Vreelandella piezotolerans: one gene and its partner. The protein of the gene in region 1 interacts with the protein of each later gene in a pairwise test. Links are inferred from orthologs where the notes say so. Each region holds a gene or a part of one and is shown on either strand. Other genes may lie near its edges. The genes, in order: gyrA and gyrB.

The links.
Region 2: the proteins of gyrA (region 1) and gyrB interact in binary tests that used the Escherichia coli proteins (3 or more experiments, as listed by UniProt). The link is inferred for Vreelandella piezotolerans from one-to-one orthologs.

The regions. Positions count from the first base shown.
Region 1 is NZ_CP048602.1:1,983,168-1,993,021, reverse strand. Bases 1,112-4,351 are described here. They hold gyrA (DNA gyrase subunit A), read left to right. Parts: upstream 1,112-1,451; coding sequence 1,452-4,151; downstream 4,152-4,351. Other genes in these bases: serC (3-phosphoserine/phosphohydroxythreonine transaminase), read left to right, coding at 4,135-4,351; GYM47_RS09165 (acyl-CoA thioesterase), read left to right, coding at 1,112-1,286. Also shown: GYM47_RS09170 (recombination-associated protein RdgC), read right to left, coding at 1-685; more of GYM47_RS09165, read left to right, coding at 852-1,111; more of serC, read left to right, coding at 4,352-5,238; pheA (prephenate dehydratase), read left to right, coding at 5,244-6,335; GYM47_RS09145 (bifunctional prephenate dehydrogenase/3-phosphoshikimate 1-carboxyvinyltransferase), read left to right, coding at 6,338-8,620; cmk ((d)CMP kinase), read left to right, coding at 8,610-9,299; rpsA (30S ribosomal protein S1), read left to right, coding at 9,484-9,854. UniProt on the Escherichia coli protein: A type II topoisomerase that negatively supercoils closed circular double-stranded (ds) DNA in an ATP-dependent manner to maintain chromosomes in an underwound state.
Region 2 is NZ_CP048602.1:1,187-10,868, reverse strand. Bases 4,280-7,347 are described here. They hold gyrB (DNA topoisomerase (ATP-hydrolyzing) subunit B), read right to left. Parts: upstream 6,990-7,347; coding sequence 4,569-6,989; downstream 4,280-4,568. Other genes in these bases: recF (DNA replication/repair protein RecF), read right to left, coding at 7,029-7,347; gmhB (D-glycero-beta-D-manno-heptose 1,7-bisphosphate 7-phosphatase), read left to right, coding at 4,280-4,454. In the rest of the region: rfaD (ADP-glyceromanno-heptose 6-epimerase), read right to left, coding at 1-580; glyQ (glycine--tRNA ligase subunit alpha), read left to right, coding at 690-1,661; glyS (glycine--tRNA ligase subunit beta), read left to right, coding at 1,661-3,727; more of gmhB, read left to right, coding at 3,894-4,279; more of recF, read right to left, coding at 7,348-8,132; dnaN (DNA polymerase III subunit beta), read right to left, coding at 8,235-9,338; chromosomal replication initiator protein DnaA, read right to left, coding at 9,399-9,682. UniProt on the Escherichia coli protein: DNA gyrase negatively supercoils closed circular double-stranded DNA in an ATP-dependent manner to maintain chromosomes in an underwound state.

The DNA of each region.
Region 1 (9,854 bases):
CTTGGCGCCCGCTTTCGAGAAGCTGTTGAATTTCGTCGCTGTCGAGATCGACCTGGCGCGCGCGCAGTACGCCGTCGTCACCTTTGGCCTTGAGCTCCACTTGGTCGCCAAGCTGGAGGTCGGCAGGGCGGCTGGCCGGGTCGCCAAGCCAAGTAGTCATGGCGCGGATGGGCAACGTTTGGCTACTGAGCGGCGTGACTTTCAAGCTGCCGAGGGTTTCGCGCAGCAGGTCCAGTACATCCTCAGCGCGGCTGCGCGAGCTGGCATTCACGCCAATGAGCTGACGCTTCGTGTCCCACCAGAGGTCGATTTTTTGGCTGCGGACGAAGGCGCGGGGCAAGAGCGCTTCGGTAACTTGCTCTTTGAGTGCCATTTTTTCTTTACGGGTCACTTTACGCCCTTCGCTGGCCTCGATGTCAGCGACCTTTTCATCGACTTCTTCTTTGACGACCGAGGCGGGAAGCAGACGTTCCTGGCGCAAGGCCGAGAGTAGGCGGTGCCCCTGAATCTCATGGACACGCTGGTCGCCGCCTAGCCGTCCGGCAGGAGCCGTCCAGCCCAAGCGGCGTGCATCCGCATTGCCTAGCGGCTTGGCCGCGTGCTCATCCAGTGCATTGGCCAGGGTTTGGCTATCTAGCTCGGGAGCGCCGTGCAGGCGATATAAATGCAGGTGCTTAAACCACATGTCACCGATCCTATGAAAAAGGTGGCACATTATGTCGAAACGCGGCCTTTCCTACCAGCACCTTGGCGCAGCGACTTGCTGTTGCACTAGTTTAAAACTTGTGTTTGATTTGCAAGGTGTTAACGATTCCTTGCCCATTTCCATAAGCAGTGAACAAGAGGATGCTATGTCTGAATCAATTTCCCAAGTTAGTATGCGGGTTCGTGGTTACCATTTGGATGGCTATGGCCATGTCAACAATGCGCGCTACTTGGAGTTCATGGAGGAAGGGCGATGGGCGTTCTTTGACGAACATCCCCGGCTCATTGGGCAGCTTCACAGTGCTGGTCGCGCTTTCGTCGTCGTCAATTTGAACATCGACTATCGCGCGGCGGCCGTGCAAGGGGACGATTTGCAGGTATTCACGGGCATCGTCGACGTGGGTGAGCGAAGTGCGCTCTGCCATCACCGCATCGTTCGATCTGACGGCACCTTGATCGCCCAGGCCGACCTCACCTTCGTTCTGTTGGATGTGAAGGCCAATAAAGCCGCCGCCATCGAAGGGGAGGTGCGCGATGTGTTGCAGGGGATGGTCGTGGCCAAGGAGTCGTTCACGGCCTGAGTGGTAATGGTGGTGTCATCGACTGCCCTTGATGCGTATGCAGTGGTATGATGGTCGGGTATCTGCGCGCCGTCTTCCCGTGCTAAGTCTCGTACGGCAAAAGACGGCATTTTCAAGCGCTTTCAACTCTCGCAGTGCCAATGCAGTGCAAAGGATCTGACTTTCATGGGTGACATCGCCAGAGAAATCTTGCCCGTCAATATTGAAGACGAGCTCAAACAGTCGTACCTCGACTATGCGATGAGTGTCATTATCGGTCGCGCGCTCCCCGACGTGCGCGACGGCCTCAAGCCCGTTCACCGGCGTGTGCTGTTTGCCATGCACGAGCTGGGCAATGACTGGAATAAACCGTACAAAAAGTCGGCGCGTGTCGTCGGCGATGTCATCGGTAAATACCACCCGCACGGAGATAGTGCGGTGTATGACACCATCGTACGCATGGCGCAGCACTTCTCCATGCGTCATGTGCTGGTGGATGGACAAGGTAACTTTGGCTCCATCGACGGTGACAACGCGGCGGCCATGCGTTACACCGAGGTGCGCATGGCGCGTCTAGCCCACGAGCTGCTGGCGGATCTCGAAAAAGACACGGTCGATTGGGTCGATAACTACGACGGCACCGAACGAATCCCAGACGTACTGCCTACGAAAGTTCCCAACCTGTTGATCAACGGGTCGTCGGGCATCGCGGTGGGCATGGCGACGAACATCCCGCCGCACAACATGCGGGAAGTGATCGACGGTTGCTTGGCGCTCATCGACGACTACACGCTCTCGGTGGATGATCTGATGCAATACATCCCCGGTCCTGATTTCCCCACCGGGGGGATCATCAACGGGCGTGCGGGCATTCTCGATGCTTACCGCACTGGCCGTGGACGTATTTACGTGCGCGCGTGCCACACCATCGAGCACGACGATAAAACCGGCCGTGACCATATCATCATCACCGAGCTGCCGTATCAGGTGAACAAGGCGCGGCTGATCGAGAAAATTGCCGAGCTGGTCAAAGAGAAGAAAATCGACGGCATCGCCGAGCTGCGTGACGAGTCAGACAAGGATGGCCTGCGCGTGGTGATCGAAATCAAGCGCGGTGAGTCCGGCGAAGTCGTCGTCAATAACCTGTTTGCGCAAACTCAGCTTCAGAACGTGTTTGGCATCAACATGGTGGCGCTTGAGAATGGCCAGCCGCGTACGCTCAATCTCAAAGAGATGCTCGAGGCGTTCATTCGCCATCGCCGCGAGGTCGTCACCCGCAGGACGCTTTTCGAGCTCAAGAAAGCCCGTGAGCGTGGTCATCTGTTGGAAGGCCTAGCCGTGGCCATCTCCAACATCGATGAGGTCATCGAGCTGATCAAGGCCTCTCCCAATGCCGCTGAAGCGCGTGAAAAGCTGCTGGCGAAGGTGTGGCGGCCCGGGCAGGTGACGGCCATGCTGGAGCGCGCTGGCGCGACTTCCTGTAAGCCAGAAGAGTTGGAAGAGGGCTTTGGCCTCAACCCCTCGGCCACGGAATATCGGCTCTCGCCCGCCCAGGCGCAGGCCATTCTAGAGCTTCGCCTACACCGTTTGACCGGGCTGGAAACCGAGAAGCTGCTCGATGAGTATCTCTCCATCCTCGAAAAGATCGCCGAGTTTACCGAGATTTTGGCCTCCGCCGATCGCCTGATGGAAGTGATCCGCGAAGAGCTACATGCAGTGCGTGATCAGTTCGGGGACGATCGCCGCACGGAGATCCAGGCAAGCCACTTGGATCTTTCCATCGAAGATTTGATTGCCGAAGAGGACATGGTCGTCACCGTTTCCCGCTCGGGCTATGCGAAGACGCAACCGCTATCGGATTATCAGGCGCAGCGCCGCGGCGGTCGTGGTAAGTCGGCGACATCCATGAAAGACGAAGACGTCATCGAGCACCTGCTGGTGGCCTCGACCCACGACACCGTGCTGCTCTTCTCCAACCGTGGCAAGGTGTACTGGCTGAAAGTGTACGAAATGCCGAATGCCAGCCGTGGCTCCCGTGGTAAACCGTTGGTCAACATGCTGCCGCTGGAAGAGGGCGAGTCGGTCAACGCCATTTTGCCGGTGCGCGACTATGACCCCGAGCACTACATCTTCTTCGCTACAGCCAATGGCACGGTGAAGCGTACCAGCCTCGAACAGTTCTCCCGTCCGCGCAGCGTTGGTTTGATTGCGATCGATCTTGAAGAGGGCGACCGTTTGGTGGGGGCGGCGATTACGTCGGGCTCCGATCACGCGATGCTGCTCTCTTCCAACGGTAAAGCGATCCGTTTCGAAGAGGGTAACGTGCGCGCTATGGGCCGTACCGCTCGCGGCGTGCGTGGCATGCGTCTCGCCGATGAGGCGGAAGTGATCAGCCTGATCATTCCCAAGAGTCAGCAGATCGATGCCGAAGCCGATACCGACGCAGATGTGGATGCCCCAGAAGAAGCCCTTGCTTCAAGCGAAAGCGAGGGCCAGATATATATCCTGACGGCCAGTGAGAATGGATACGGCAAGCGTACACGCCTCGAAGAGTTCCCGCTGCGCGGCCGGGGTGGACAAGGCGTCATCGCCATGCAAACCAGTGAGCGTAACGGCTCGCTAGTGGCGGCGATGCAGGTCTACGACAGCGACGAAATGATGTTGATCACCGATCGTGGTACGTTGGTACGTACCCGCGTAGAGGAGGTCTCCATCACCTCCCGAAACACGCAAGGGGTCATGCTGATTCGTTTGGGGAAAGAAGAGAAATTGGTGAAAACCGTTCGCGTGGACGAGCCTGAAGAGACGGATGACGTAGACACGGGCGAACCAGCAGACGCAGACAATGGCGCACAGGAACCGGGAACCGATGACACGTCATTATAATTTTTGTGCAGGGCCCGCAGCCCTGCCTAGCGCCGTACTCGAGCGCGCCCGTAGCGAGCTGCTGGACTATCAAGGTCGCGGCTTGTCGGTCATGGAGATGAGTCACCGCAGCGACGAGTTCGTTGCGATTGCAGAGCGCGCCGAAGCCGATCTTCGTGACCTGTTAGCCATTCCTAGTCACTACCGCGTGCTCTTTCTTCAAGGCGGCGCGAGCATGCAGTTCTCGATGATTCCGATGAACCTGCTGGGCCAAGGGGGCAGTGCCAATTTCATCCAAACGGGGGTTTGGGGGAAGAAAGCGCTGAATGAGGCCAAGCGACTGGGTTTTGCCTGCCACGTCGCGGCCAGCAGCGAGGCAAATGGGCATACGGCCGTCCCGGGTGAGGAATCACTGACGATCAGCGATGATGCGGCTTACTTGCATTACACCTCCAATGAAACCATTGGAGGGTTGGAGTTCGACTATATCCCGCAGGCGATTCGAGTAGATGGCAACGACGTGCCGCTGGTGTGCGACATGTCGTCGAACATCCTCTCTGGCCCCATTGATGTCAGTGAGTTTGGCGTCATTTATGCGGGCGCTCAGAAGAACATTGGTCCGGCAGGTTTGACCATCGTTTTGGTTCGCGATGACCTGCTGGGAAGCGCGCCCAGCACCATCCCGTCACTATTCGATTATCAACTGCTGGCGGAAGCGGGTTCCATGGTCAACACGCCACCTACTTACGCGTGGTATTTATCGGGCCTTGTTTTTCAATGGTTGAAAAACGATGTGGGTGGCTTGGAAGCGATGGATGCGATGAATCAGCGTAAAGCGCAAAAGCTATACGCCGCGATCGACGGCAGTCGTTTTTACAGCAATCCCATTGCGCGACAGAACCGTTCTCGTATGAACGTACCGTTCGTACTGGCAGATGAACGTCTGGACGCGCTGTTCTTACGGGAGGCCGACGAGGCTGGGCTGCTCAACTTGAAAGGGCATCGTAGCGTAGGCGGCATGCGCGCTAGTTTGTATAACGCCGTTCCCGAAGAGGCGGTCGATGCTTTAATTGCCTTCATGGCGGATTTCGAACAACGAAGAGGCTAACCAACATGTCCGATACGCCGATCCATTTAGACGACTTGCGTCAACGTATCGACCAGTTGGATGGCGATATTCTGCGCTTGATCAGTGAGCGAGCGAACTGTGCTCAGCAGGTCGCTCATGTGAAGCTTGCTCAAGATAAAGATGCCGTCTTCTATCGTCCTGAGCGGGAAGCGCAGGTGCTGCGACGCATCATGGCGCTGAACAAGGGACCGCTGGACTCCGAAGAGATGGCTCGCTTGTTCCGTGAAATCATGTCGGCCTGCCTCGCGCTAGAGCAGCCGGTCAAAGTGGCTTACCTCGGCCCAGAAGGCACATTTACCCAGCAAGCCGCGCTGAAGCACTTTGGTGAAAGCGCGGTCAGCTTGCCCATGGCCGCGATCGACGAAGTGTTTCGTGAAGTGGAAGCGGGCGCGGTGAATTATGGCGTCGTCCCGGTGGAGAACTCCACCGAAGGCGTCGTCAATCATACGCTCGACACCTTCATGGATTCGTCCATCAAAATTTGTGGCGAAGTGGTGCTGCGTATTCATCATCATTTGTTGATCAGCGAAACCACGCGTCAAGACAAAGTATCGCGGATCTATTCGCATCCGCAGTCATTTGGCCAGTGCCGCAAATGGTTGGACGCGCATTATCCCCACGCCGAGCGTGTGCCGGTGTCGTCCAACGCAGAAGCAGCGAAGCTAGTGAAAACCGAGTGGCACAGCGCTGCGATTGCTGGGGACATGGCCGCCAAGCTTTACGGTTTGGAGCGCATCGCCGATAAAATCGAAGACCGTCCGGATAACTCCACGCGCTTTTTGATCATTGGCAATCAAGATATTCCCATGTCGGGTGAAGACAAAACCTCCATCGTCGTGGCCATGCGTAACCAGCCGGGTGCGCTGCACGACCTGTTGGAGCCTTTTCATCGTCATAAGATCGATTTAACGCGTATCGAAACGCGCCCGTCACGTACGGGGGTTTGGAACTACGTTTTCTTCATCGATTTCAAAGGCCACCGCGACGAGCCACAAGTGGCGGCGGTACTAGAAGAGGTGCGTCTGCGCGCATCCGAGCTTCGCGTGTTGGGCTCCTACCCTCAGGGCGTGCTGTGACAGTGTCGGCGCGCTCGAGTAAGCACACTCCCTGCCTCGAATCACGTGTGCTGATAGTGGGTCTTGGATTGATAGGAGGGTCATTGGCCGCTGCGCTTCGCGTCGACGGCTATCAGGGCCATGTCGTGGCCTGCGATCCCAATCCAGATGAGATCGCGCTCGGCATCGAGCTTGGGATCGTCGATTCTGGGGGCACTCGGCTTGACGAGCTGCTCGAAGGCGTCTCAATGGTCGTCCTGGCAGTGCCTGTGCTGGCTATGGAGAGCGTCATGGCCCAGTTGGCCGCGGCGCTCCCTCGTGCGGCTCGCGACGTCGTCATTACCGACGTGGGCAGTACCAAGGCAACGATCCGCGAGTGTGCCGAGCGGGTCTTTGGCAGCATGCCGCCGAACATGGTGCTAGGTCATCCTATCGCAGGGTCCGAAAAGAGCGGTGTGGCGGCGGCCAACCCCACGCTGTATGTGAATCATAAGGTGATTTTGACACCGGAGCCCAACGTCTACGAGCAGGCGCTGATGCGAGTAGAAGCGTTATGGCTGGCCTGTGGCGCGGACGTTCTCCACATGAGTGTGGAGCGCCATGACCAAGTATTGGCGCGCACCAGCCATCTGCCCCACCTGTTGGCCTTTTCCCTGGTGGATACCCTAGCGCGTCAGGATGAGCGGCTGGATATTTTTCGTTATGCCGCAGGCGGGTTCCGAGACTTCACGCGCATTGCGGGCAGCGATCCGGTCATGTGGCGGGATATTTTCATTGCCAACCGAGAGGCAGTGCTATCGTCGCTGGATGATTTTGAGGCCGGTCTAAAGCGTCTGCGTCAAGCCGTGGAGGAGGGGGATAGCGATGCACTCATCGCCACCTTCGACCGGGCCAGTCATGCGCGTCACTATTTCGATACATTATTGAACAAAACCAGTTATCAGGCGGAATATCATATGCAACCACACGGTAAAGTGACTTATCGGGTGCAGCCAGGCGGCAAGGCGCAGGGGCGCTTGCGCGTGCCGGGCGATAAATCCATGTCCCACCGCTCGATCATGCTAGGCGCTCTGGCCGAAGGCGTGACGGAAGTCAAAGGCTTCCTGGAGGGCGAAGATAGTCTGGCCACCTTACAGGCCTTTCGTGAAATGGGGGTGGCCATCGAAGGCCCGCACCAGGGGCGCGTGACCATTCACGGTGTTGGTATGCACGGTCTCAAGGCGCCGGCAGGCCCGCTGTATGTAGGTAACTCTGGCACCGCCATGCGCCTGTTTGCCGGGCTGCTGGCGGGTCAGGCGTTCGATAGCGAATTGACTGGCGATGAGTCGCTAACCAAGCGTCCAATGGGCCGAGTGGCCGACCCGCTGCGCCTGATGGGCGCAATGATCGACACCGCCGAAGGCGGTCGCCCGCCGCTGAAAATCCACGGTGGCAAAGCGCTGAAAGGCATCCACTACGATATGCCCATGGCCAGCGCCCAAGTGAAGTCTTGTCTGCTGCTCGCGGGGCTTTATGCCGAGGGCGAAACCCGTGTGCGTGAGCCGGCGCCGACCCGTGACCATACCGAACGCATGCTCAATGGGTTTGGTTATGAGGTGTCCCGTGAAGGCGATACCTGCTGGCTGCAAGGCGGCGGCCGACTCACTGCAGGGCCCATCGACGTTCCCTCCGATATCTCTTCGGCGACGTTCTTTCTCGTCGCGGCTGCGATTACGCCAGGCTCCGATATCGTTTTGGAGCACGTGGGCATCAATCCGACGCGGATTGGCGTTATCAATATCTTGCAGCTCATGGGCGCTGATTTAACGCTTCAAAACGAGCGCGAAGTGGGAGGCGAGCCGGTTGCCGATATTCGTATTCGTTACGCGCCTTTGAAAGGCATCGATATTCCAGTCGATCAAGTGCCGCTGGCCATCGATGAGTTCCCCGCGCTGTTCATTGCGGCGTCCAATGCGTACGGGACGACGCGCCTGCGCGGCGCAGAAGAGCTTCGCGTGAAGGAGTCCGACCGTATTCAGGCAATGGCTGATGGCCTTGCGGTGCTTGGCGTTGAACATACGGTGGTAGAGGATGGTATCGACATTGTCGGTAACGGCAATGACAGTGGCCCGAGCTATGGCGGTGGTCGTATCGATAGTCTGGGCGATCACCGTATTGCCATGGCGTTTGCCATTGCGTCGCTACGTGCGGGTGCCGAGATCATCATCGATGACTGTGCCAACGTGGCGACCTCGTTCCCCGATTTCGTCGCGCTCGCTCAACGGATTGGGATGAGCGTCGAGGTGGAGGGTGCCAATGACCACTAAGGTACCTGTGCTGACGATCGATGGCCCCGGCGGTGCCGGTAAAGGCACGATTAGCAGCCTCGTGGCCGAGCGGTTGGGTTGGCATCTGCTGGATAGTGGGGCGCTTTATCGTTTGACGGCGCAAGCCGCCGTCAAACATGGCGTCTCGTTGGAGAATGAGGCGGCACTGGCGAGTATCGCGGCATCGTTGGATGTCGAGTTTCCGGTAGAGGATGGCTTGCCTTGCACGCTCTTAGAGGGTGAGGACGTTGGTCGCGCCATCCGTACCGAGCAAGCCGGTGAACGCGCCTCCAAGGTGGCCGCTTTGCCGCAAGTGCGTTCGGCACTGCTCCAGCGCCAGCGCGATTTTTGTCAAGCGCCTGGGCTCGTGGCAGATGGGCGCGATATGGGAACGGTCGTCTTCCCCGATGCCCCCTTGAAGATTTTTTTGACGGCCAGTGCCGAAGAACGGGCACGCAGACGGTATCTACAGTTGCAGGAAGCAGGGGTGGATGCTAGTCTGTCGAGTCTTTTAAAGGAGATTCAGGCACGCGATGCACGCGACACGCAGCGCAGTGTGGCTCCTCTCAAGCCGGCAGACGATGCCATCACGCTTGATACCACGCGCCTGAGCATACCGGAAGTGGTTGATCGGCTGACCGAACTGCTTGCCCAACGCGGCATGGCTGACGGCATTTGATTCTCCCTTGCGGCGTTTTTGGAAAGGTGTCACGACGTGGCAGGGCGACAGCCTCATCTCAGTGAGCCCGGTCAGGTCTAACCAGCGCTAACGCCTCCAAAAGCTGAGTGACATTAGGCCCGTACTCGCTGGTGGTACGGAGAAGGCAGTTATGCCTCAACAACGTTGATCACGTAGGAAAACCATGAGCGAAAGCTTTGCTGAACTGTTTGAACAGTCTCTTAACGACATCAACATGGAGCCAGGCGCCATCGTCGCGGCTCAGGTTGTCGACATTGACGGTGACTGGGTTACCGTTAACGCGGGTCTGAAGTCCGAAGGACAAATTCCTGCGGCACAATTCCGCGATGAAAACGGTGAACTGACCATCGCCATCGGTGACGACGTTCACGTTGCATTGGAAGCCGTCGAAGATGGTTTCGGTGAAACACGTCTGTCCCGTGAAAAAGCCAAGCGTGCAGAAGCTTGGAAGATTCTGGAAGCAGCCTTCGAGAAAGACGAAATCGTCAAGGGCGTGATCAACGGTAAAGTCAAAGGCGGCTTCACTGTCGACGT
Region 2 (9,682 bases), 2.0 Mb from region 1 along the record:
GATGGTTGTGATAGGCAACGCTGGCCATCTTGCCTTTGTGCTGCTCTCGCGGCCCGTAAACGTTGAAGTAGCGGAAACCTACCACTTGAGTCGTCAACTCGTTCCAGCGCGAGCGAACGTGCTGATCGAACAGTAGCTTGGAGTAGCCGTAGACGTTGAGCGGCTTCTCATGCTCCGGCGCTTCCTTGAACACCTCGCTGCCACCGTAGGTCGCCGCCGACGATGCGTACAGAAAAGGGATGCCCAGTTTTTCACAGTAGTTGAGCAGCACTTTGGAGTACTCGAAGTTATTCTCCATCATATAGTGCCCGTCCCACTCGGTGGTGTCCGAACAGGCCCCTTCATGGAAAATCGCATCGATGGTGGGCAAGTCCACCGTTTCACCACGTAGCGCGGCTTTCACGCGGGCGATGAAATCGTCTTTATCCAAGTAGTCAGCCAGCGTGCAGTCCGCCAAATTGACGAATTTGGTGCCATCGCGCAGGTCGTCGACCACCATCACATCGTCACGGCCGCGAGCATTTAGCGCTTTGACAATATTGGCGCCGATGAACCCGGCCCCGCCTGTTACCACGATCATCTCGTTCTCCTTACCAAAAGCGGCTCTTTGGCTAACGTGCCTATAACCCATCTGCCTGTGATTGTATACTTGACGGCTTATGAATTCATGGCCAACGGTGCTTTCCGCGATGAGTGTTTCGACAAACCAATCGACACCCGATGTGTCGACCTTTCAAGGCTTGATCCTTGCTCTGCAACAGTATTGGGCAGAACAGGGCTGCGTCATCCTTCAGCCCCTCGATATGGAAGTCGGCGCGGGCACCTTCCACCCCGCCACGTTCCTGCGGGCGATTGGTCCAGAAACCTGGAATGCTGCCTACGTTCAGCCTTCCCGCCGCCCAACCGACGGCCGCTATGGCGAGAACCCCAATCGCCTGCAGCACTACTACCAGTTTCAGGTGGTAATGAAGCCTTCGCCCAGCAACTTGCAGGATCTGTATCTGGGTTCGCTGAAGCGTTTAGGACTTGATCCGCTGATTCACGACGTGCGCTTCGTAGAAGATAACTGGGAATCCCCGACGCTCGGCGCTTGGGGATTGGGCTGGGAAGTATGGCTCAACGGCATGGAAGTAACCCAGTTCACCTACTTCCAGCAGGCGGGCGGTATCGAGTGCTACCCCGTCACCGGCGAGTTGACCTACGGACTCGAGCGTATCGCCATGTACCTGCAAAACGTGGAGAGCGTTTACGACCTGGTATGGGCCATCGCGCCGGACGGCAGCAAAGTCAGCTACGGCGATGTCTACCTGCAAAACGAGCGCGAGCAGTCGGCGTATAACTTCGAGCACGCCGACGTCGACCAGCTCTTTGCTGCCTTCGACCATCAGGAAAAAGAGTGCAGCAAGCTGCTGGCCGCGAGCCTCCCGCTGCCCGCCTACGAGCAGGTGCTCAAAGCGTCGCATACCTTCAACCTGCTGGATGCGCGCCACGCCATTTCCGTGACCGAGCGTCAGCGCTTCATTTTACGCGTGCGCACCATGGCGCGTGATGTTGCCACTGCCTACTTCGAGTCTCGTAAAGCAGCAGGATTCCCCATGGCCTCGGAGGAATTGCGCCGTGAACTGTTACAAGATGAGCTCGCCGAGCAGGGAGACGCATAATGGCCGTTGATACGCTTTTATTAGAACTTGGCGCAGAAGAGCTTCCGCCGACCGCGCTAGACACGCTCTCAGACGCCTTTGCCTCGGGTATCGAAAAAGGCTTACAGGACGCCGAGATTCCCTTCGAGGCGGTGACCGCCTACGCCACCCCGCGGCGCCTAGCCGTGAAGGTTACCGGACTCGCCGACAAACAGCCGGATCGCGAAGTAGAGCGTCGCGGACCCGCGCTGGCCGCCGCTTTCAAAGACGGCGTCCCCACAAAGGCGGCGGAAGGCTTTGCTCGCTCCTGCGGTGTCAGCGTGGAGGATCTGATCCATCTGGACACCGATAAAGGCACCTGGCTTGGCTACCGCGAGCAGCAGCAAGGTGACAGCGTTCAAGCGCTGCTACCGGAGATGGTGCGCAAGACGCTACACTCGCTTCCAGTGCCCAAGAATATGCGCTGGGGCGCGTCCCGCGTCGAGTTCTCGCGCCCCGTGCACTGGCTCGTGGCCCTGTATGGCAAAGACGTCATTGCAGCAGAAGCGCTGGGGCTGGAAGCCAGCCGTACCACCTACGGCCACCGTTTCCACGCGCCGGATGCCATCCAGCTCGAGCACGCCGATGACTATCTAGCGGCACTCGAGAATGCCTACGTTCTGGCCGACCGCCAGCAGCGCCGCGAGCGTATTCGTGAGCAGGTGCTCGCCGAGGCCGAGGTTCAGGAAGCCAACGCCGTCATCGATGAAGACCTGCTGGTCGAGGTGAGCGGTTTGGTGGAGTGGCCCGTGGCGCTCACCGGCAGCTTCGACGAGCGCTTCCTGGAAGTACCTGCCGAGTGCCTGATTTCCTCGATGAAGGCCAATCAAAAATACTTCCACCTGCTGGATGATCAGGGCAAGTTGAAGCCGCTGTTCATCACCATCTCGAACATCGAGAGCCAGGATCCCGACCAGGTGATCTCCGGTAATGAAAAGGTCATTCGTCCGCGCTTGGCGGATGCCGCCTTCTTCTACGATACCGACCGGAAGCAAACGCTGGGCTCACGCATACCGCAACTGGAAAGCGTAGTCTTCCAGCAGCAGTTGGGCACGTTGGCGGACAAGGCCCGCCGCAGCACGGCCATCGCCACTTTCATCGCTGAGCGCATCCAGGGTGACGTGGCTCATGCGCAACGCGCTGTGGCCCTGGCCAAATGTGATCTCGTTACCGAAATGGTGCTCGAATTCCCCGAGCTGCAGGGCATTATGGGCCGCTACTACGCCGAGCAGGATGGCGAACCGGCGGAGGTTGCCCAGGCGCTGGAGGAGCAGTATCTACCTCGCTTTGCCAGCGACGCGATTCCGCACAGTTTGACCGGCCAAGCGCTGGCTCTGGCCGACCGCCTGGATACGCTGGTAGGCATTTTCGGTATTGGTCAACGCCCCACCGGCGCCAAGGACCCCTTCGCCCTGCGCCGCGCGTCCATTGGCGTATTGAACATCCTGGTCAAAGGCGAGTTGAACCTCGACCTGCGCGAGCTGCTGCAGATCACTGCTGACCAGCACCAGAATCTCCCGAAAGCCGAGGGCCTCGTAGAAGACGTGTTGACCTATATGCTCGACCGCTTCCGCGCCTGGGGCCAGGAGGAGGGTATCTCTGCTGAGATGTATCTCGCCGTTCGTGCTCGCCCGGTGACCAAACCGCTGGATTTTGCGCGCCGCTTACGTGCCGTGAAAGCCTTCGCCCAGCGTGAAGAAGCCGCGGCATTGGCCGCTGCCAACAAGCGTGTTTCCAATATCTTGAGCAAGCAGGAGCACGACGGCAGCACCCAGGTCGACGCCTCGCTACTTCAAGAAGCGGCGGAAAAATCGCTTTTCGAAGCGGTCACGGCCAGCCAACAGCAGGTGTCGCCGCTGTTTGCCGCAGGCAATTACCAGCAGGCACTGGACGCGCTCGCCACCCTCCGCGAGCCGGTCGATGCATTCTTCGATCAAGTCATGGTCATGGCGGACGACGATGCCATTCGCCGTAACCGCCTTGCCTTGCTGGCCAGCCTGCAAGCGCTGTTCCTGGAAGTAGCCGATATCTCTCAGCTACCCCAGTAAGACGGTGAAGGATTGAGCGCATCGACTGCTCTAGAGGCACAACCGACAGCCCGGCTTTTGACAAGCCGGGCTTTCTATTGAGTAATGGAGTGTTTCACGTGAAACACTCGTTCATTGCCTCGTCAGCGCTTACGCTAAGCAGAGACGTTTTCTTGAAGGGAGCCTTATGATCACCGCTCAGCAACTCGTGATACTGGACCGCGATGGCGTGATTAATCACGACTCGGATGCCTATATCAAATCTTTGGACGAGTGGATCCCCTACCCGTCTGCCATTCGCGCGATTGCGCGGTTAACCCAGGCAGGCTTTACCGTGGCAGTGGCCACCAATCAATCCGGCATCGCTCGTGGTTACTACGATGACGCCACGCTCAGTGCCATGCACGAGCGTTTGCATACTCTGGTGCAGGCGGAAGGTGGTCATATAGCGCATATCGCTTACTGCCCTCATGGGCCAGATGATCAGTGCGGCTGCCGTAAACCACTGCCCGGGCTGTTGACCGACATACGTGACAAGCTGACGCTTCCCAGCCTGACAGGCAGTTGGATGGTGGGTGACAGCCTTCGCGACCTGCAAGCGGGTGAAGTGATGGGCTGCCGTAGCGTTCTCGTGAAGACAGGTAAAGGCGAAAAGACCCTCGCAAATGGGAACGGGCTGGAGCACGCCTTGGTCTACGCTGACTTGGCTGCATTTGTTGACGACTTATTAGCAGAGGCCTTGGATTAATCTTTCGATACGGTTTTCACGCTGGCCTTGATACTACCCATAAAAAAACCGCAGGCACTTTGCCTGCGGTTTTTGCTTTTCAATGTTTCACGTGAAACACAGTGAAGAAGCCACTTAGATGTCGAGGTTAGCAACGAGCGCGTTGGTCTCGATAAAGTCGCGACGCGGCTCCACTTCGTCACCCATAAGGGTGTTGAACATCATATCTGCTGCTACCGCATCTTCGATGGTAACCCGCAACATACGACGGCTATCCGGGTCCATGGTGGTTTCCCATAGCTGGTCCGGGTTCATCTCACCTAGCCCTTTATAGCGCTGCACAGAGAGACCACGCTGGCCTTCCTGCATCAGCCACGTCAGCACTTCAGAGAAGTGTCCAACGGGCTTCTGGCGCTCACCACGGGCGATGTAGGCGCCTTCGTCCAGCAAGCCGTTGAGGGTGTCCCCTAACCCTGCCATGGCGCGGTAATCGGCGCTTTCGAAGAAGTCCAGGCCCCACACGTATTCCGTGGTGACGCCGTGGGCAATCAGCGATACCGCCGGTAGATGCAGGCCACGCTCGGTGTCTTCTTGCAGGTAGAACTGATAGCGCGGGCCGCCCTCATAAGCCACCCTGTCGTCCATGGCTTTTTGCAGCTCGGCGATCCAGTTCTCCATGGTGACGCGATCTTTCAAGCTGGTCTCACCCTGCAACGCTGTCGCATTGACGGCTTGCTTGAGCACTTCGATGGGGTACACCCGTGCCAAGCGATCGATACGTTTCATCACGTTGCGGTACTGATTGACCAGTGCTTCCAACTGCGACCCGGTAATGCCAGGCGCGTCTGCATTGACGTGCAGCCCTGCTCCATCCAGTGCGGTGGTGGTCAGGTAATCGATCATCGCCTGCTCATCTTTCAGATAGAGCTCTTGCTTACCGCGCTTGATTTTGTAAAGCGGCGGCTGCGCGATAAAAATGTGGCCACGTTCGATAAGCTCGGGCATCTGACGGAAGAAGAACGTCAGCAGCAGCGTGCGAATGTGGGAACCATCGACATCGGCGTCGGTCATGATGATGACCGAGTGGTAGCGCAGCTTGTCAGGGTTGAACTCTTCGCGTCCAATGCCGCACCCCAGCGCCGTAATCAGCGTCCCTACTTCAGCGGAAGAGAGCATCTTATCGAACCGCGCTTTTTCGACGTTCAGGATTTTACCTTTCAACGGCAGAATGGCCTGGGTACGACGATCACGCCCCTGTTTGGCACTCCCCCCCGCCGAGTCACCCTCCACCAGGTAAAGCTCCGACTGGCTGGGGTCTTTCTCCTGGCAATCGGCTAGTTTGCCCGGCAAACCCGCGATATCCAGAGCGCCTTTGCGGCGGGTCATGTCTCTAGCTTTTCGCGCCGCCTCGCGGGCACGTGCCGCGTCCAGCATCTTGTTGACGATGGCTTTGGCTTCGTTAGGTTTTTCGATCAGGTAGTCGGCAAACAAGCGACCCATCTCCTGCTCCACCGCCGTCTTCACCTCGGACGAGACGAGCTTGTCCTTGGTTTGCGATGAGAACTTCGGATCGGGCACTTTGACGGAGATGATCGCCGTCAGGCCTTCACGGGCGTCGTCGCCCGACGTGTTCACTTTGGCTTTTTTCAGCAGGCCTTCCGCTTCGATATAGTGGTTTAGCGTACGCGTTAGCGCAGCGCGGAACCCTGCCAAGTGGGTACCGCCATCCCGCTGAGGAATGTTGTTGGTGTAACAGAAGATGTTCTCTGTGAAGGCATCGCTCCACTGCATGGCCACTTCGACTTCCACGCCATCATCACGCCCAGCGTTGAAGTGGAATACCGGGTTCAGAACGGTTTTGTTTTTGTTCAAGTGGTCAACGAAGGCTTTCAAACCACCTTCGTAATGGAACAGCTCCTCTTTGCCGCTACGCTCATCCATCAGGCGAATGGCTACACCCGAGTTGAGGAAGGAGAGCTCACGCAGGCGTTTCGCCAGAATATCGTAGTGGAATTCGATGTTGGCAAACGTCGCCGGAGACGGGCGAAAATGCACGCGGGTACCGCTTTTTTCCGTTTTGCCTACGACGCCTAGCGGCGCTTGCGGCACGCCGTGATGATAAATTTGCTCAAACACCTCCCCTTGGCGCCAAATCGTCAGGCGCAGCTCTTCGGAGAGTGCGTTCACCACCGATACACCCACACCGTGCAAGCCGCCCGATACTTTATAAGAGTTATCGTCGAACTTGCCACCCGCGTGGAGCACCGTCATGATGACTTCCGCCGCAGAGACACCCTCGCCCTCGTGTAGCTCGGTCGGAATCCCTCGACCATTATCGCTTACGGTTACCGATTCATCCGGGTGGATCACCACACGAATTTCGCTACAGTGGCCGGCCAGGGCTTCATCGATGGAGTTATCCACCAGCTCGAAAACCATGTGGTGCAGCCCGGTGCCGTCGTCGGTGTCACCGATATACATGCCTGGACGCTTACGTACTGCGTCTAGCCCTTTGAGCACCTTGATGCTTGATGAATCGTAAGCCTGCTCGCTCATTGACCACTCCGTCGTGAAGTCTGTCTCGTTCCGTGTCGTCTACCCATCTGGCTGACATTGGCTAAGCCCTTGCGTGGAGTGTTTCACGTGAAACAACTCCACGGCTGTAGAAGGCTGCCAGACGTCGCTCAGCGCGGTGGGTTCGACGCTGGTAATAAATGCTTGGCACTGCATCTCTTCGAGTAACGTGCAGAACTGGCGGCGGTTATGCTCATCTAGCTCTGCCGGTAAATCGTCAATCAAATAGATACAGTGCCGCTGTGCGGTACTTTCCAGAAGCCTACCTTGAGCAAGCTTCAATGCACTCACCACGAGCTTCTGCTGGCCTCTGGAAAGCACCTCAATGGCAGGCTGTTTATTCAGCCGGATGCGCAAATCCGCACGCTGAGGGCCTTGCTGGGTAAAGCCCATCTGCTGGTCCGTGTTACGGCTATCGTGCAGCACTTCTGCCAACGAGCGCTGTCTATCCCAACCGCGCGCATAGCGCAACGTTAAACCCGGTAGCGGCAATAGTGTCTTCAGGGTCTCATTGAATACGGGAAGAAATTCGTTAAACCATGCTTGGCGAAGCGCATCCATTTGTTCGCCCCAGAGTGCTAACTCTTGCTCCCAAACCGCTATTTCATTGGGCACTATTCTACCACGCCTGAGAAGCGCATTCCGATGTTTCACCGCACGCCGGGTCCGACGCCAAGCATCCAGAAAGTGGTGTTTCACGTGAAACACTCCCCAATCCAAAAACTCGCGACGGCCGGCGGGTGAACCTTCCAGCAAACGAAACGCATCCGGGTTGATGAGCTGTAGCGGCATGGCTTCGACGAGCTCGGCTAACCTTACGCCTTTCTCTCCCCTCAGACGTAGCTCCAGCTCACGCTGAGCACGCATACGCCTGACACCAAGCGTCACCTCAGGATCCCCCGCTAAACGTCCATATAGCGTCATATAAGGGGCGTCCATTTGAATAGCATTCTTGAGCTGACGCGTGCGAAAAGAGCGTCCCATGCCGAGGATGTGAATCCCCTCTAGCAAGCTAGTCTTTCCGCTACCGTTCACGCCATGGATCACGTTGATGCGCGATGAGGGATGAAGCGTGACTGGCGCTAAATTGCGCAGTCCCTGAAAAGTGAGTTGTGTCACGCTCATCCGTCAATGCACCTTGTAAGACCGTTCCAATCGCCAGACGTGCCCTATGCGAAAACGGCGCTTCTGCAACCAGAAGCGCCGTTCTTCATCCCATTCCTTGCGTTATAAGCGCATCGGCATCACGACGTAAAGCGCATCGCCGCCGCCCGGCTCTTCCAGCAGTGCGCTGCTATTGGGGTCGGCTAACGTCATCTGTACGCGGTCTTCATCCAATACGGAAAGCACGTCTACCAGATAACCCACGTTGAAACCGACCTCCATGGCGCTGCCATTGTATTCGACGGCGACATTCTCCTCGGCCTCTTCCTGTTCAGGGTTGTTCGCCATGACTTTGAGGTTGCCCTCCTCCAAATAGAGGCGCACCCCGCGATACTTTTCGTTGGAGAGAATGGCGGTACGTGACAGCACTTGACGAAGCTCGGCACGCTCGGCGATGAGCACTTTATCGCCGTTACGCGGCACCACGCGTTCGTAGTCCGGAAACTTGCCGTCGATCAGCTTCGACGTAAACGTGAAGTCACCCGTGTGGGCACGCACATGGGTCGAACCAAGCGTCAGGCTAACCGGCTCGTCGCTGTCATCCAGAAGACGGGACAGCTCCAAGATACCTTTGCGAGGCACGATGAGTTTTTGGGCTTGGCTCACCGCGACCTCGATAGGACGCGAGCACATCGCCAATCGGTGTCCGTCAGTAGCGACCGTGCGTAGCAGATTGCTCTGAATCTCTAACAGCATACCGTTGAGGTAATAGCGTACGTCCTGCTGAGCCATGGCGAAGGAAGTGGATTCGATCAGATGCTTGAGCGTGCCACGGGGAACGCTAAGCTCCTGACTTCCATCGGCATCTTCGATATTAGGAAACTCTGCCACAGGTAGTGTAGAAAGTGTAAAGCGCGAACGACCACTACGTAATACGGCGCGTCCCTCTTCGACGGCTAATTGAATGTCGGACTGTTCGGGCAGCGACTTACAAATATCCATCAGCTTTCTAGCCGGTACGGTTGCCGCCCCTGCTTGGTCCACTTGGCTGGCCACCGTGCGGCCTACCAGCTCGACTTCCAAGTCGGTGCCGGTCAGCGCGACCTGGTCACCTTCCACTTGAATCAAGACGTTAGAGAGCACAGGCAGCGTTTGGCGCCGTTCCACTACGCCCGCCACCAGAGTCAGCGGGCGAAGCAGCGCCTCTCGGGAAATGGTAAATTTCATCGAAACTCCGGTTTTCTATCCTGAAAGGCCTGCCGCTTGGCAGGCGTAAACGAAAAAAGGTTAACTTGTTAGCAGGCGAAGAAGATTTTTGTAATCCTCGCGAATATCCGCATTCTCTTCTTGCAGCGCTTTTACTTTTCGGCAGGCATGCAGCACGGTGGTGTGATCACGGCCACCAAACGCATCGCCAATTTCCGGCAAGCTATGATTGGTGAGCTCTTTTGCCAGTGCCATCGCCACCTGCCGGGGGCGCGCCACCGAGCGCGAGCGTCGCTTGGAAAGCAGATCCGCCACTTTGATTTTGTAATATTCAGCCACCGTGCGCTGAATATTATCCACCCCGA